Regions from separate parts of the Micrococcus sp. TA1 genome, predicted to be linked through region 3. Evidence: riboswitches for the same ligand, from Rfam matches in the RefSeq annotation. Region 3 holds a riboswitch; each other region holds the start of a gene.
What was found. Region 3 has a riboswitch for S-adenosylmethionine ahead of GGQ69_RS15435 (acyl-CoA dehydrogenase). Riboswitches for the same ligand answer to the same signal wherever they lie in the genome.
Positions count from the first base shown of each region.

Region 1: linked by a shared signal. The riboswitch ahead of GGQ69_RS13795 (methionine ABC transporter ATP-binding protein) and the one ahead of GGQ69_RS15435 (acyl-CoA dehydrogenase) in region 3 are both predicted to bind S-adenosylmethionine.
Region 2: linked by a shared signal. The riboswitch ahead of GGQ69_RS13775 (acyl-CoA dehydrogenase family protein) and the one ahead of GGQ69_RS15435 (acyl-CoA dehydrogenase) in region 3 are both predicted to bind S-adenosylmethionine.

Region 1 covers NZ_JACHNW010000003.1:11,065-15,300, forward strand. The annotation lists gene GGQ69_RS13790 (methionine ABC transporter permease) at 1-561, opposite strand, end outside; gene GGQ69_RS13795 (methionine ABC transporter ATP-binding protein) at 563-1,519, opposite strand; SAM riboswitch class I at 1,513-1,605, opposite strand; SAM riboswitch class I at 1,833-1,927, shown strand; gene GGQ69_RS13800 (ABC transporter ATP-binding protein) at 1,937-2,791, shown strand; gene GGQ69_RS13805 (aliphatic sulfonate ABC transporter substrate-binding protein) at 2,937-3,953, shown strand; gene GGQ69_RS13810 (ABC transporter permease) at 3,950-4,236, shown strand, end outside.
Region 2 covers NZ_JACHNW010000003.1:5,459-9,694, reverse strand. The annotation lists gene GGQ69_RS13780 (NtaA/DmoA family FMN-dependent monooxygenase) at 1-1,384, shown strand, start outside; SAM riboswitch class I at 1,436-1,530, shown strand; gene GGQ69_RS13775 (acyl-CoA dehydrogenase family protein) at 1,536-2,876, shown strand; gene GGQ69_RS13770 (hypothetical protein) at 2,982-4,236, shown strand, end outside.
Region 3 covers NZ_JACHNW010000006.1:12,084-16,319, reverse strand. The annotation lists gene GGQ69_RS15445 (acyl-CoA dehydrogenase family protein) at 1-245, shown strand, start outside; gene GGQ69_RS15440 (AMP-binding protein) at 259-1,947, shown strand; SAM riboswitch class IV at 2,168-2,283, shown strand; gene GGQ69_RS15435 (acyl-CoA dehydrogenase) at 2,378-3,790, shown strand; gene GGQ69_RS15430 (acyl-CoA dehydrogenase family protein) at 3,787-4,236, shown strand, end outside.

The DNA.
Region 1 (4,236 bases), on a different contig from region 3:
CTCGTACCGGTAGTAGCCGTAACGGATGGCGAAGTCGCCGATGCCACCGCCGCCGACGAGCCCGACCATGGCGGAGTACGAGATGAAGCTGACCGTGGTGATGGTGATCGATCCGATGATCGCCGGCCGGGCGTCGACCAGCAGGATGTTGCGGATGATCTGCCCGCGCGTGGCCCCCATGGCACGGGCAGCCTCGATGGCACCCCCGCCGAGCTGGGTCATGTTCTGCTCCACGAGCCGGGCGAAGTACGGAATGGCGTTGACGGTGAGGGGGACGATCGCCGCTGCCGTCCCCACCGTGGTGCCGACGAGCAACCGGGTGAGGGGGATGATGGCGATCAGCAGGATCAGGAACGGGAACGAACGCACGGCGTTGACCAGTCCCGAGACGATCCGGTGCGCCCGGGGCGACGGCGCGATGCCTGCCGGTGCCCGGGTGAAGAGCCAGATGCCCAGCGGCGTTCCGAGGACGACGGCCACGGGGATCGCCACGGCGATCATGACGAAGGTCTGGCCGAGGGCGAACGTGAGTTCCGGCAGGAGTTCGGTGACGCGCTCCACGTCAGTTCACCGCCCCTGCGGTGACAGCGTGAACGGAGTGCTGACGCCGTTCCCGGGAGGGCTCGCGGAGCTCCAGGGCCTCGGGCACCTCCGCCGACCGGTGGCGGTCCACGCTGATCCCCTCCGACACCAGGTAGCGCCCGATCGACGTGGTCGGGACGAAACGGCCCGAGGTCAGGTCGGGGACGGTGAAACGTTCCACGATCCGGCCGTCCTCCATCACGGAGACGTCGTCGGCGAGGGCCTTGATGACCTCCATCTCATGGGTCACGATGACCACCGTGATGCCGAGCCGGTGATTGATGTCCGCCAGGTACTGAAGCACGGTGGCAGTGGTGAAGGGGTCAAGCGCGGAGGTCGGCTCGTCGCACAGCAGGAGGTTCGGTTCGGTCGCCAGGGCTCGCGCGATGGCGACCCGCTGCTTCTGGCCTCCGGAGAGCTGTGCCGGATAGGAATCCGCCTTGTCGGCCAGGTCGACCAGGTCGAGCGCTTCCACCGCCCGGCGCCGGCGTTGCCGCCCGTCGGACAGTCCGGCGAACTTCAGGCTCAGTTCGACGTTGCCCAGCGCCGTGTGGTTGTTGACCAGGTTGAAGCCCTGGAAGATCATGCCGATCTGATGGCGGCGCTCGCGCAGGGCCTCGGCCGACAGCGCGGTCAGTTCGTCACCGTCCACCCAGACCTCGCCCGCGCTCGGACGTTCCAGGAGGTTGATGTTCCGCAGCAGGGTCGACTTCCCGGCACCCGAGAACCCGATGATGCCGTGGATGGAGCCGCGCTCGACCTCGAGGCTGACGTCGTCCACCGCCGTGAGGGACCGGCGCCGGGGCACCGACCCGGGTTCCGCAGCCGGACGATGCCGGGGCCACCAGGAACGCGGCCGGCCCGGGACGGACGTGTCGCGGCCCACCGGGAACGTGGTGGTGACATGGCGCAGGGAAATCACGAGGAATACCTCCATCGGTCCTGGCAGTAGCACCCTGTCCCCTGTCGGGCGGGTTGCTGCGGCGTCGTCGAGCCAGATCTCTCGGCCGCTCTGGATGGTTACGGATCCACTGTGGGGGTGGCTGGACGAGGCACGCCAACCGGACGTCATAAACCGACGCCTGCCCGTCCAGGAATGCGGTCGGCGACCGTCTGCGCCTCACGAAGCGCTTGTGTGACACCGCATGACGTCATCTCACGTCACGGGAGCCCGCAGCAGGTCACGCCGGAACCCATCCGCTGACCACCGTGTTTGCGGCAGGGCACCGGTGGCTGATTGACTGGACGCGCAACCATCCAGAGCGGCCGAGAGATCTGGCTCCGTGACGCCGCAGCAACCCTCCGCTTCACCGGGCAAGGGTGCTCATGCCAGAAGCGATGGAGAGTGATCACCATGACTGCCCTTGCCGAACTGAGCCCTGCCGGCCGCGCCCCCGCGCGGGCCCGGGGCGCCGCCACCGCCCCGGACGCACCGGAGAGCCTTGCGGTGGAGTTCCGCGGCGTCGGCCGCGCGTTCCCCACCGCCGAGGGCCCCCGGGCCGTGTTGCGGGACATCACCCTGACCGTGGAACCCGGCGAGGTGCTGGCCATCCTCGGCGCCTCCGGTTGCGGCAAGTCCACCCTGCTGCGGGCCGCCGGCGGACTGGACACCGGCAACTCCGGGGACATCCTCATCGGCGGCGAGCCGGTCACCGCCCATGACCCACGCACCGCCGTCGGCTTCCAGGAACCGCGCCTGATGCCCTGGCGCACCCTGCACCAGAACGTGGCCCTGGGCCTGCCGCACGGCACGGGCCGCAGCGAGGGCCGGAAGCGCGTGGACGAGCTGCTCGATCTCGTCGGGCTGGGCGCCCACGCCGATCACCGGCCCCGCGAGGTCTCCGGCGGCATGGCCCAGCGGACCTCGCTGGCCCGGGCACTGGCCCGGCGCCCCGGCGTGCTGCTGCTGGACGAACCGTTCGGCGCCCTCGACGCGCTGACCCGGCTGAAGATGCAGGACCTGCTCCTGGACATCCATGCCCGCACGGCCACCACCATCCTGCTGGTCACCCACGACGTGGACGAGGCACTGCAGCTGGCCGACCGCATCCTGCTGCTCGGCAAGGATCCCGGCGCCGCTGCCGGGGCCACCGCCCGCAAGGTCCTCACCGTGCCCGGGACACGTCCGCGCCCCCGCGGCTCAGCCGAGCTGGCCGCGCTGCGCTCGGAGCTGCTCGACGGCCTCGGCGTCGATGCCCACCGGCACTGACCGCTCCGGTGCCGCACCGGCGGCACCGCCCCGCCGACTCTGACCGGCACCCACGGTCCCCGGACCGCCCCCTGCTCGACCCTTCCGCCCCTCTTGTTCCACCCTCCCCGCCCCCGTGCGATCCCCTGTCCTGAAAGGCACCACCATGCGCTCCCGACTCACGCTCTCCGCCGCGGTCCTCGCCGTCTCCGCCCTCGCCCTCACCGGGTGCGTGGCCGGGGAGGGTTCGGGCGGTGACGCCGCCGAGGCCGGTGCCCCGGCTGGCGGTGCCGACACCCTGGACATCGACTTCGCCACCTACAACCCGCTCTCCCTGGTCATCAAGGAGAAGGGCTGGCTGGAGGAGGAGCTCTCCGACGAGGGCGTCACCGTCAACTGGGTCCAGTCCGCGGGGTCCAACAAGGCCAACGAGGCGCTGCGCGCAGAGGCCGTCGACGTCGGCTCCACCGCCGGCTCCGCGGCCCTGCTGGCCCGCGCCAACGGCACCGAGATCAAGACGATCGGCCTCTACTCCCAGCCGGAGTGGGCGGCCCTGGTCACCACCGCCGACTCGGGCATCACGGAGGTCACCGACCTGGTGGGCAAGAACGTGGCCGCCACCAAGGGCACGGACCCGTACTTCTTCCTCATCCAGGCCCTCGAGGAGGCCGGAGTGGACCCGTCCGAGGTCACCGTGCAGAACCTGCAGCACGCCGACGGCAACTCCGCCCTGGCCAACGGCTCCGTGGACGCCTGGTCCGGACTGGACCCGATCATGGCCGGCGCCGAGGCCGAGGGCGCCGAGCTGTTCTACCGCAACGTGGACTTCAACACGTACGGCTTCCTCAACGCCACCGAGTCCTTCCTCGAGGAGTCCCCCGAGCTGGCCCAGGCCGTGCTGGACGTCTACGAGAAGGCGCGCGCCTGGGCGCTGGAGAACCCCGAGGAGACCGCCGCGATCCTCGCCGAGGTCGCCGGCCTCGAGGAGGACGTGGCCACCACCGTCATCCAGGAGCGCTCCAACCTGGACGTGGACCCGGTCCCCGGGCAGGCCCAGCTCGACGTGCTCGAGAGGGTCGGCCCCATCCTGGTGGAGACCGGTGACGTCGCCAGCCAGGAGAACGTGGACGCCGCGCTGGCCGAGCTGCTCGAGCCCTCCTACGCCGAGAAGGCCACGCAGTGAGTACCCCCGCGTCCCCGAACACCGTCACCCCGGCCTCGGCCCCGGCGGACCTGGCCGCGGGCGAACGGAACCGGCGTGCGGCACCGGCCGGTTCCGGCCCCGGGACGCCGCGCGCCCGCGGAGCCCTGGGCACCGCGGCCGGCCGCGCCGCCGTCGGCCTCCTGGTGCCGGTACTGCTCGTGGCGTTGTGGTGGGCGGTGACCGAGGCCGGACTGTTCTCCCCGGTGCAGCTGCCCTCGCCGGCCTCCGTGGTGCAGGCGGGCGTCCAGCTGGCGGCGGACGG
Region 2 (4,236 bases), on a different contig from region 3:
GAACACCACCAGCCACATCATGGGTGGGCAGTGGCGTCGACCGGAGGCGGAACAGCACCGTTTCAACGAGCTGTCACTGTGGACCGACCTTGCCCGCCGGTTGGAGGACGCGCGTTTCGACGCCCTGTTCTTCGCGGATGTCGTGGGTCTGTACGGGGACTACGACGGGGGATGGGACGGCCATGTCCGACGAGGCCTGCAAGTGCCGTCGAACGACCCGCTGGTCCTGCTGTCCGCGCTGGCGGGGGCGACGAGTGATATCGGCCTGGCCGCGACCTCATCCATCATCCAGTCCCATCCGTTCCAATTCGCCCGTCAACTCTCCACGCTGGATCACCTGTCCGATGGCCGCGCCGGGTGGAACATCGTCACCAGCGTGCTCGAGAACTCTCATCGCAACTTCGGCGCCACCGAGCTCGCCCGTCATGACGAGCGGTACGACTGGGCTGAGGAATACCTCGAGGCCGTCTACAAGCTCTGGGAGGGTTCCTGGGACGAGGGGGCGTTCCTGGCGGACAAGGACCAAGGGATGCTGGCGGACCCCGAGGGTGTTCACAAGATCCATCACCGCGGCGAGCGATACTCCATCGAGGGGCCGCACCTGAGTGCGCCCTCGAGCCAGCGGACGCCAGTGCTCTTCCAGGCTGGCGCCTCACCCCGCGGCCAGCAGTTCTGCGCCCGTCATGCCGAGGCCACGTTCACCCTGCTGCCCCACCCCAGGGCTGCAGGGGAGTACACCGCCCACGTGCGGAGACAGGCCGTGAGCCAGGGGCGCAAGGAACGGGACGTCGTGTTCATCCAGGGGTTCCACGTGGTGACGGGGAGTACCGAGGGAGAAGTCGCGCGCAGGCTGGCGGACCTCGATTCCACGATGGACGTGGACGCCTTGCTGGCGCACACCGGAGGCGGGCTCGGCATCGACTTCGGGGGGCGAGACCCGGACGAACCGCTGGCGGGCCTGGTGACCGAGGGCGGTCGTGGACAGCTGGAAGCCGTTCGGCGATTCGCCGATACGGACACGCCGACCGTCCGCGACTTCGCGCTGTTCCGGACGCGGGCCAACCTTCTGGCGGGCACACCGGAGCAGATCGCGGATGCCCTGGAGGACTGGCAGGACGCCGGCGTCGACGGCATCAACCTGGTCAACCACACCATTCCCGGCAGCTACGTGGAGTTCATCGAGGGCGTGTTGCCCGAGCTTCGGCGCCGGGGGCTGACGCAGGGGGAGTACACGCCCGGCACGCTGCGCCAGAAGCTCTACGGCCAGGGAGACCGCCTGCCCGAGCGCCACCCGGCCGCTCGTTACCGCGGTGCCTTCCGCGAGCATTCCGCCGCCGCGACAACACGTTCCCGGGCCCGGGCCACAGCCACAGGTGACGCCTGAGGGAGGTGTCCGACTTGGCCACCAAGGCACGCCAGTGGTCTGATGGAGACGCAACCATCCAGAGCGGCCGAGAGACCCGGATCGACGACGCCGCAGCAACCCGCCCTTGACAGGGGACCGGGTGCTACCGCCGGGACCGATGGGAGATTCCATGACCTCGACCGTGCACGTCACCACCTACCAGGACCTGGCCGGGCGGTTCGCCCCCGCCCTCCAGGACATCGCCCGCGGGGAACCGGCCCGGGAGGCCGGCCGTCACCTGCCCTTCGCCGCTCTCGAGCAGCTCCGTGCGGTGGGGATCGGCACGCTCACCGTCCCGGTGGAGGCCGGGGGCCCCGGTGCCGGGCAGGAGGACATGCTGCGCCTGCTGATGGACCTCGCCGCGGTGGACGCGAACACGGCGCACCTGGTCCGCAGCCACCTCAGCTTCGTCGAGCACGTCCTCGCCCAGCCGGACGAGGCCCTGCGCACGAGGTGGCTGGAACGGGTGGCGGACGGCGAACTGGCCGGCAGCGCGCTGTCCGAGGCCCGCGGGCCGGCGCTGGGCGAGATGGACACGACCGTCTCCCGGGACGAGGGCGGCCAGCTGCGGATCAGCGGCCGCAAGTACTACACCACCGGCAGCATCTTCGCCACGTGGACCCTGGCGACGGCCCGCCTCGACGACGCCGTTCCCCTGCCCGGGCGCCGTCGCGGCGGTTCCCGGCAGAACCTGGCGTCCGGCGCCTCCGGAGGCTCCCCGGGCTCCGCGCGGCTGGCGCTCGCCGTCGTGAGGGTCCGTCAACCGCGGACGCTCGTCAAGGACGACTGGGACGGGTTCGGCCAGCGGCTGACCGGTACCGGCACGGTCGAGTTCGACCGGGCCGGCGTCGAGGAGCTGCTGGCGCTGCCACCGGCCGACGGGCACGTGCCGCTGCACCACGAGGCCACCCTGATGGCCCTGCTCGCCGGGGTCGGGCGGGCCGCGCTGAGGGACGGGGTCGACCAGACGAAGCGCCGGCGCCGGTCACCGAACACCGCGGGCGGGCTCACCCCGCGGGAGGACGACCAGCTCCTGGGGATCATCGGCGAGCTGTCCGCCCAGCAGGCCACCGCCGAGGAACTGGTCCGTGCCGCCGGACGTGACCTGGACGCGGCACTGGCGCTCGCGGCCGCGGGGCGCGACACCCAGGGCGGGCGAGCCGCCGTCGGGGCGGACGCGGGCGATGACGGCGGCGACGACGGTGCTGCCGCCGAGGCCCTGCAACGCGCCGCCCTGACGGCCCATCGGGCGCACGTGATGGTGCCCCGGCTCGTCCTGGACACCTGCACGCGCATCTTCGACACCCTCGGCGCCTCCGCCACGAGCACCGAGCTGCAGCTGGACCGGCACTGGCGCAACGCACGGACCCTGGCCAGCCACGACCCGGCGGTCTTCATGGCCCGCATGGTGGGCGACTGGGAGGTCAACGGCACCGCGCCGGTGCCCTACCTGTCCACAGGCACGGCCTGAGGGGGCTTTCCGGACCTCGCGACGAGAATTTCCACGCCGGACCCATCCGGCCCGGCACCTGCTCCGAACACCAGACGTCAACGCTGGATCGACCAAGGAGCAGTCATGACCACGAACACCACGAAGAAGTCCGCGGCCGTCCTCGGCACCATTGCCCTCGCCCTGTCCCTCGCCGCCTGCGGCGCCGGAGGGGACGCAGGCGCGCAACCGGACCAGTCCACCGCCTCGGCGTCGATGTCCGCCTCGCCCTCGGCCTCCGCGAACACGTCCGGGGGCATGGAGGGCGGTGCGTCGGAGGACATGCCGATGCCGGCCTCCACCGGTGACCCGTTCGCCGACGCCCGGACCGCCGCGGCCCACATGCCCAAGACCGCCGAGACCCTGGCCACCGGATTCGCCACCGCGGCAGACGTGGGGGGAGACCCCTCCTCCGACGCGGCGACCGTGCGAGCCACCTTGACGGCACAACTGCAGGAGCACGTCTACCTGGCCGGGATGACGGTGGCCACGGCCTACGCCACCGAACTCGACAGCCCGGAGACCGAACTGGCCTCCGCCGCCCTGGACGAGAACTCCCAGGAGCTGGCAGCCACCATCGAGGCCGCCTCGGACGCGGAGACCTCGGAGGCGTTCCTGCAGCTGTGGCGCGAGCACATCGGCTACTTCGTGGACTACGCCGCGGCCGCCAAGGGTGGGGACGCGGCCGCCAAGGAGCAGGCGATGGCGGACCTCGAGGGGTACACGCAGGAAGCCGGCTCGTTCTTCGAGGAACTCACGGGCGGCGAGCTGCCGGCCGGGGCCGTCACGGAGTCCCTGCACGGCCATGTGGACACCCTCACCATGGCCATCGACGGCCTCGCAGCCGGCGACCCGGCCGCCTACGACGACCTGCGGATGGCCGCGCACCACGTCGGCGAGGCGGCGGCCACCATCTCCGGTGGCGTCGTCACGGCCACCGGGATGGAAGGCGACCCGATGGACGACGCCGCCACGCTGCGGGCTCAGCTCACCTACGACCTGCAGGAGCACGTCTACCTCGCCGGGATCGCCGTGTTCACCGCCTACACCGCACAGGGTGGCACCGACTCGGAGGCCTTCACCGCGGCGGCCGCCACCCTGGACACCAATTCGAAGGCCCTCGCCGAGAAGATCGGCTCGCTGGCCGGCGAGGAGCAGGGCACGGCGTTCCTGGAACTGTGGCGTGAGCACATCGGGTTCTTCGTGGACTATGCGCAGGCCCGGGCCGGTGGGGACACCGAGGCCGCCGAGCAGGCCCTGATGGACCTGGACGGATACCGCCCGCAGGCCGGGGAGTTCTTCGAGGAGATCAGCGGTGGAGAACTGCCGGCCGCGGACATCG
Region 3 (4,236 bases):
AGCTGGAGGACCGCGGCACCCTCACCGGGCCCCAGGCGTCCCTGGCCAAGTACTCCGCCACCCGGGCCGCACGGTCCATCGCCCAGGACGCCCGGGACCTGCTGGGGGGCAACGGCATCCTCATCCGCCACGAGGTCGGCCGGCACTTCGCCGACATCGAGGCCCTGCACACCTACGAGGGCACCGAGACCGTCCAGGCCCTGATCATCGGCCGCGACCTGACCGGCGTCTCCGCCTTCGCCTGAGAGGATCACCTCCATGACACAGCCCGCCATGACGCAGCATCCGCCCCAGGCCCAGCCCGGGCCCGCACCGGCCGCCCCGGCAGACGTCCACGCCGCCTCCACCGAACCCCTCACGCCCCTGGGATTCCTGGGCCGGGCCGCCGCCGTGTTCCCGGACCGCGAGGCCGTGGTCTACGGGGCCCGCCGCTCCACGTACCGCGAGTTCGCCGCGGAGGTCCAGCAGCTGGCCCGGGCCGTGCGGGCACGGATCCAGCCGGGTGAGACGGTCACGGTGATCGCCCCGAACATCCCGGCCATGCTCATGGCGCACTTCGCCGTGCCCCTGGCCGGGGGCGTGCTCAGCCCGCTCAACCCGCGGCTGACCGCCCGGGAGCTGGCCTACATCCTGGAGCACTCCGAGGCCCGGGTCGTGTTCGCGGACGGTGACGTCGTGGCCACGGTGCGCGACGTCGTCGGGAACCTCCCGCAGGCCCCCCTGGTGGTCGAGATCGTGGACACCGACGCCGGGCACGCCGGCCCGGTGGACCCCGACGCCGGCTCGCTCACCTACGAGGACTTCCTCGCCCAGGGGTCGGCCGGCCCCGAACTGCCCTGGCGGGTGGCGGACGAGCAGGCACCGATCACCCTGAACTACACCTCCGGCACCACCGGACCGCCCAAGGGCGCGCTCTACACCCACCGCGGCGCGTACCTGGCGGCCGAGGGCGCGGTGTTCCACAACGGCTACACCGGGGCCACGCGCTACCTGTGGACCCTGCCGATGTTCCACTGCAACGGCTGGTGCACCCCGTGGGCCGTGACGTCCGCGGCGGGCACCCACGTCTGTCTGCGGGCCGTGCGGCAGGACGCCATCTGGGACGCGTTCGACCACGAGGGCATCACCCACCTGTGCGGGGCGCCGATCGTGTGCGCCATGATCCACGAGTCCGAGCGCGCCCGCCCCCTGGACCGGGAACTGCGGATGACCACCGCGGGGGCCGCACCGCCGCCGTCGGTCATCGAGGCGCTGGAGTCGCTGAACATCACCCCCGTGCACGTCTACGGGCTGACCGAGGTCTACGGTCCGTTCACCATCTGCGAGCCGCAGCCGGCGTGGGCGCGGTTGCCCGCCGCCGAGCGGGCACGGCTGATGGCCCGGCAGGGCGTGCCCATGGTGCACGCCGGGGAGGTGGCCGTCATGGACGCGGACCTGAACCGGGTGCCCGCCGACGGCGAGACCCTCGGCGAGGTGGTGCTGCGCGGCAACGGCGTGATGAAGGAGTACTTCAAGAATCCCGAGGCCACCGCGGAGGCCTTCCGGGGCGGCTGGTACCACACCGGTGACCTGGGGGTGATGTACCCGGACGGCTACATCCAGCTGATGGACCGGGCCAAGGACATCATCATCTCCGGCGGGGAGAACATCTCCTCCATCGAGGTGGAGGGCGTGCTGCACGCCCACCCGAAGGTCTCCGACGTGGCCGTGGTGGGTGTCCAGGACGACCGGTGGGGTGAGCGCCCGGTGGCGTTCGTGGTGACCGAGGCCGGTGCGCAGGTCACCGCCGACGAGTTGCGGGCCCACTGCCGGCAGGGCCTGGCCGGGTTCAAGGTCCCGGACCGGGTCGAGTTCGTGCAGGAGCTGCCGCGCACCGCCACCGGCAAGATCCGCAAGAACACCCTGCGGGCGCTGCAGGACGGGGACGGCGCCCCGGCGGCGGGCTGAGCCCACCGAGGGGCGGTGGACCGCCCGCACCGGGGGGCGTGCCCCACCCCGTGACGAGGATGCCGTGCCGGCGACGTCACCCGGTGCCGATGTCCTGATGGCGTCATCGGGCGTCATCCGCGGGGTGCGCGAGCGGGACGGGCGGGCTATGTGACCCGCGGTGGCGAAACATGACCCCGACGGTTGGCCCGGCGCAGGCCGCCGCCTACGGTGGCTGCAGAATCACGAGATCCGGTGTCAAGCCCTGGCTGGCCGGACGGCAACCCTCTCTTCCGTAGTGGGGTGCTCCAGGTGATGATTCGGCCCGTACGCGACCGCTGCGGGCAAGTACGGCACCACCTCGGGGGACACCACGCGCGGCCGCGGGCCGGGCATCCCCCGCGCGGCCCGCACGGGCCCCGGGTGCCACGGATGACCGAAAGGCTCCCTCGTGACCCACACCGCCACCCCGCAGGACACCCCAGTCCCCGGTGACGCCCCCCGGGCCGGACTGCCCCGCTTCGAGGAGCTCAGGGCCGCCACCGCCGGGACACCGCCCACGGACGCGCAGCTCAGCGAGCACTTCGCCCCCGTCTTCCGGCTCATCGCCGAAGGGGCCCACCAGCGCGAGCAGGACCACGAACTGGCCTTCGCCGCGATCGAGCACCTGCGCGGCTCGGGATTCACCCGGGTCCGCCTCGCCCGCGACCGCGGCGGGATCGGGGCCAGCCTTCCCCAGCTCACCGGCCTGCTGGTGGACCTGGCCGCCGCGGACTCGAACCTGCCGCAGGCCCTGCACGGGCACTTCATGTTCACCGAGCAGCACCAGAACGAGTCCCAGGGAGCAGTGTCGGAGTGGTGGCTCGCCGAGGTGGCCGCGGGGAGGATCTTCGGCAACGCCCTCGTCGAGTTGCCGCCCTCCGCGGGCAGGCGTCCCGTGCGCTGGGTCGACGTGGACCCGGACACCGCCCAGGCGGCCGCGGCGGTCGGGGACACCGAGATCGCGGAGATCACGGGGGACAAGTTCTACTCCACCGGGGCCGTCTTCGCCGACTACCTGCTGGTGACGGCCACCCGGCCCGGCCGCGAGGACGAGGGACCGATCTTCGCCATCGTGGACGCGAGGGACCGGGGCGTGACGCGCACCGATGACTGGAACGGCTTCGGACAGCGACTCACCGCCTCCGGCACCACCACCTTCGACGACGTCCCCGTGCGTGCGCACCGGACCCAGGAGTTCAACGTCCCCACCGGTGTGCTGGCCTATGCGGTGCTGTGGGTCGTGCTGGCCGCCACGCAGGCCGGCATCGGCGTGGCCGCGCTGTCCTCGATCACGGACTTCGTGCGCGCTCGCCGGCGCACCTACGACCACGCCACCGCCGAGACCCCTGCCGAGGACCCGCTGGTCCACCAGGTCATCGGCTCCGTCTCCGCCAAGGTCTCCGCCGCCCGGCACATCGTGACCGGTGCCGCCGCCGTCGTCGAGGACTCCTACCGGAGCGTGCGCGGCCACCTGGACCTCGAGGACCCGGTGGTGCTGGACGCCCACACCCGCGCCAACGTCGCCCTGTCCGAGGCCACCGTCGTGGTCTCGGAGCTGATCCTCGAGGCCACGAACCAGATCTTCGAGTCCGGTGGCGCCTCCGCCACGGACGCCTCGCGGCACCTGCACCGGCACTGGCTGAACGCCCGCACCGTCGCCAGCCACACCCCGCTGATCTACCGCACCCAGGCGGTCGGGGACCACCGGATCAACGGCACCGTCCCGCCGTTCCACTCCACCGCCCGCAACTCCGACCCGCGGGCCGGCGCCACGGCCGCCGGCGCGGGAGCGCCCACCGCATCCACCACCGAAGGAGCATGATGACCACGACATCCGAACGACGCGCCCCGCTCGCCGGTTCCCCGGCCACGGCAGGGACACCCGGCCGGCCCGCGGACCACCCCGCCGACCGGTCCGCAGCGCGGTTCGTGCAGGTCCGCGAGCGCCTGGACCCGGTCTTCCGGTCCATCGCATCGAGCGCGGCCGCGCGGGAGGCGGACCGGATCATCGACCGCGACGCCGTGCGCCGCCTCGCCGAGGCCGGCTTCACCTCGTTGCGCGTGCCGGTGGAGTACGGCGGCGCCGGCCTGAGCTTCGCCCAGTCCGCGGAGCTGATCGTCGAGCTCGCCGCCGCGGACTCCAACCTGACCCAGGCGCTGCGTGCCCACCTGATCAACCAGGAGAACGTGCTGGGCCACCCGGACGCGGCCTTCCGGGACCGCTGGCTGCGCCGTCTGGGCGCGGGGGCCGTCGTCGGGAACGCCATC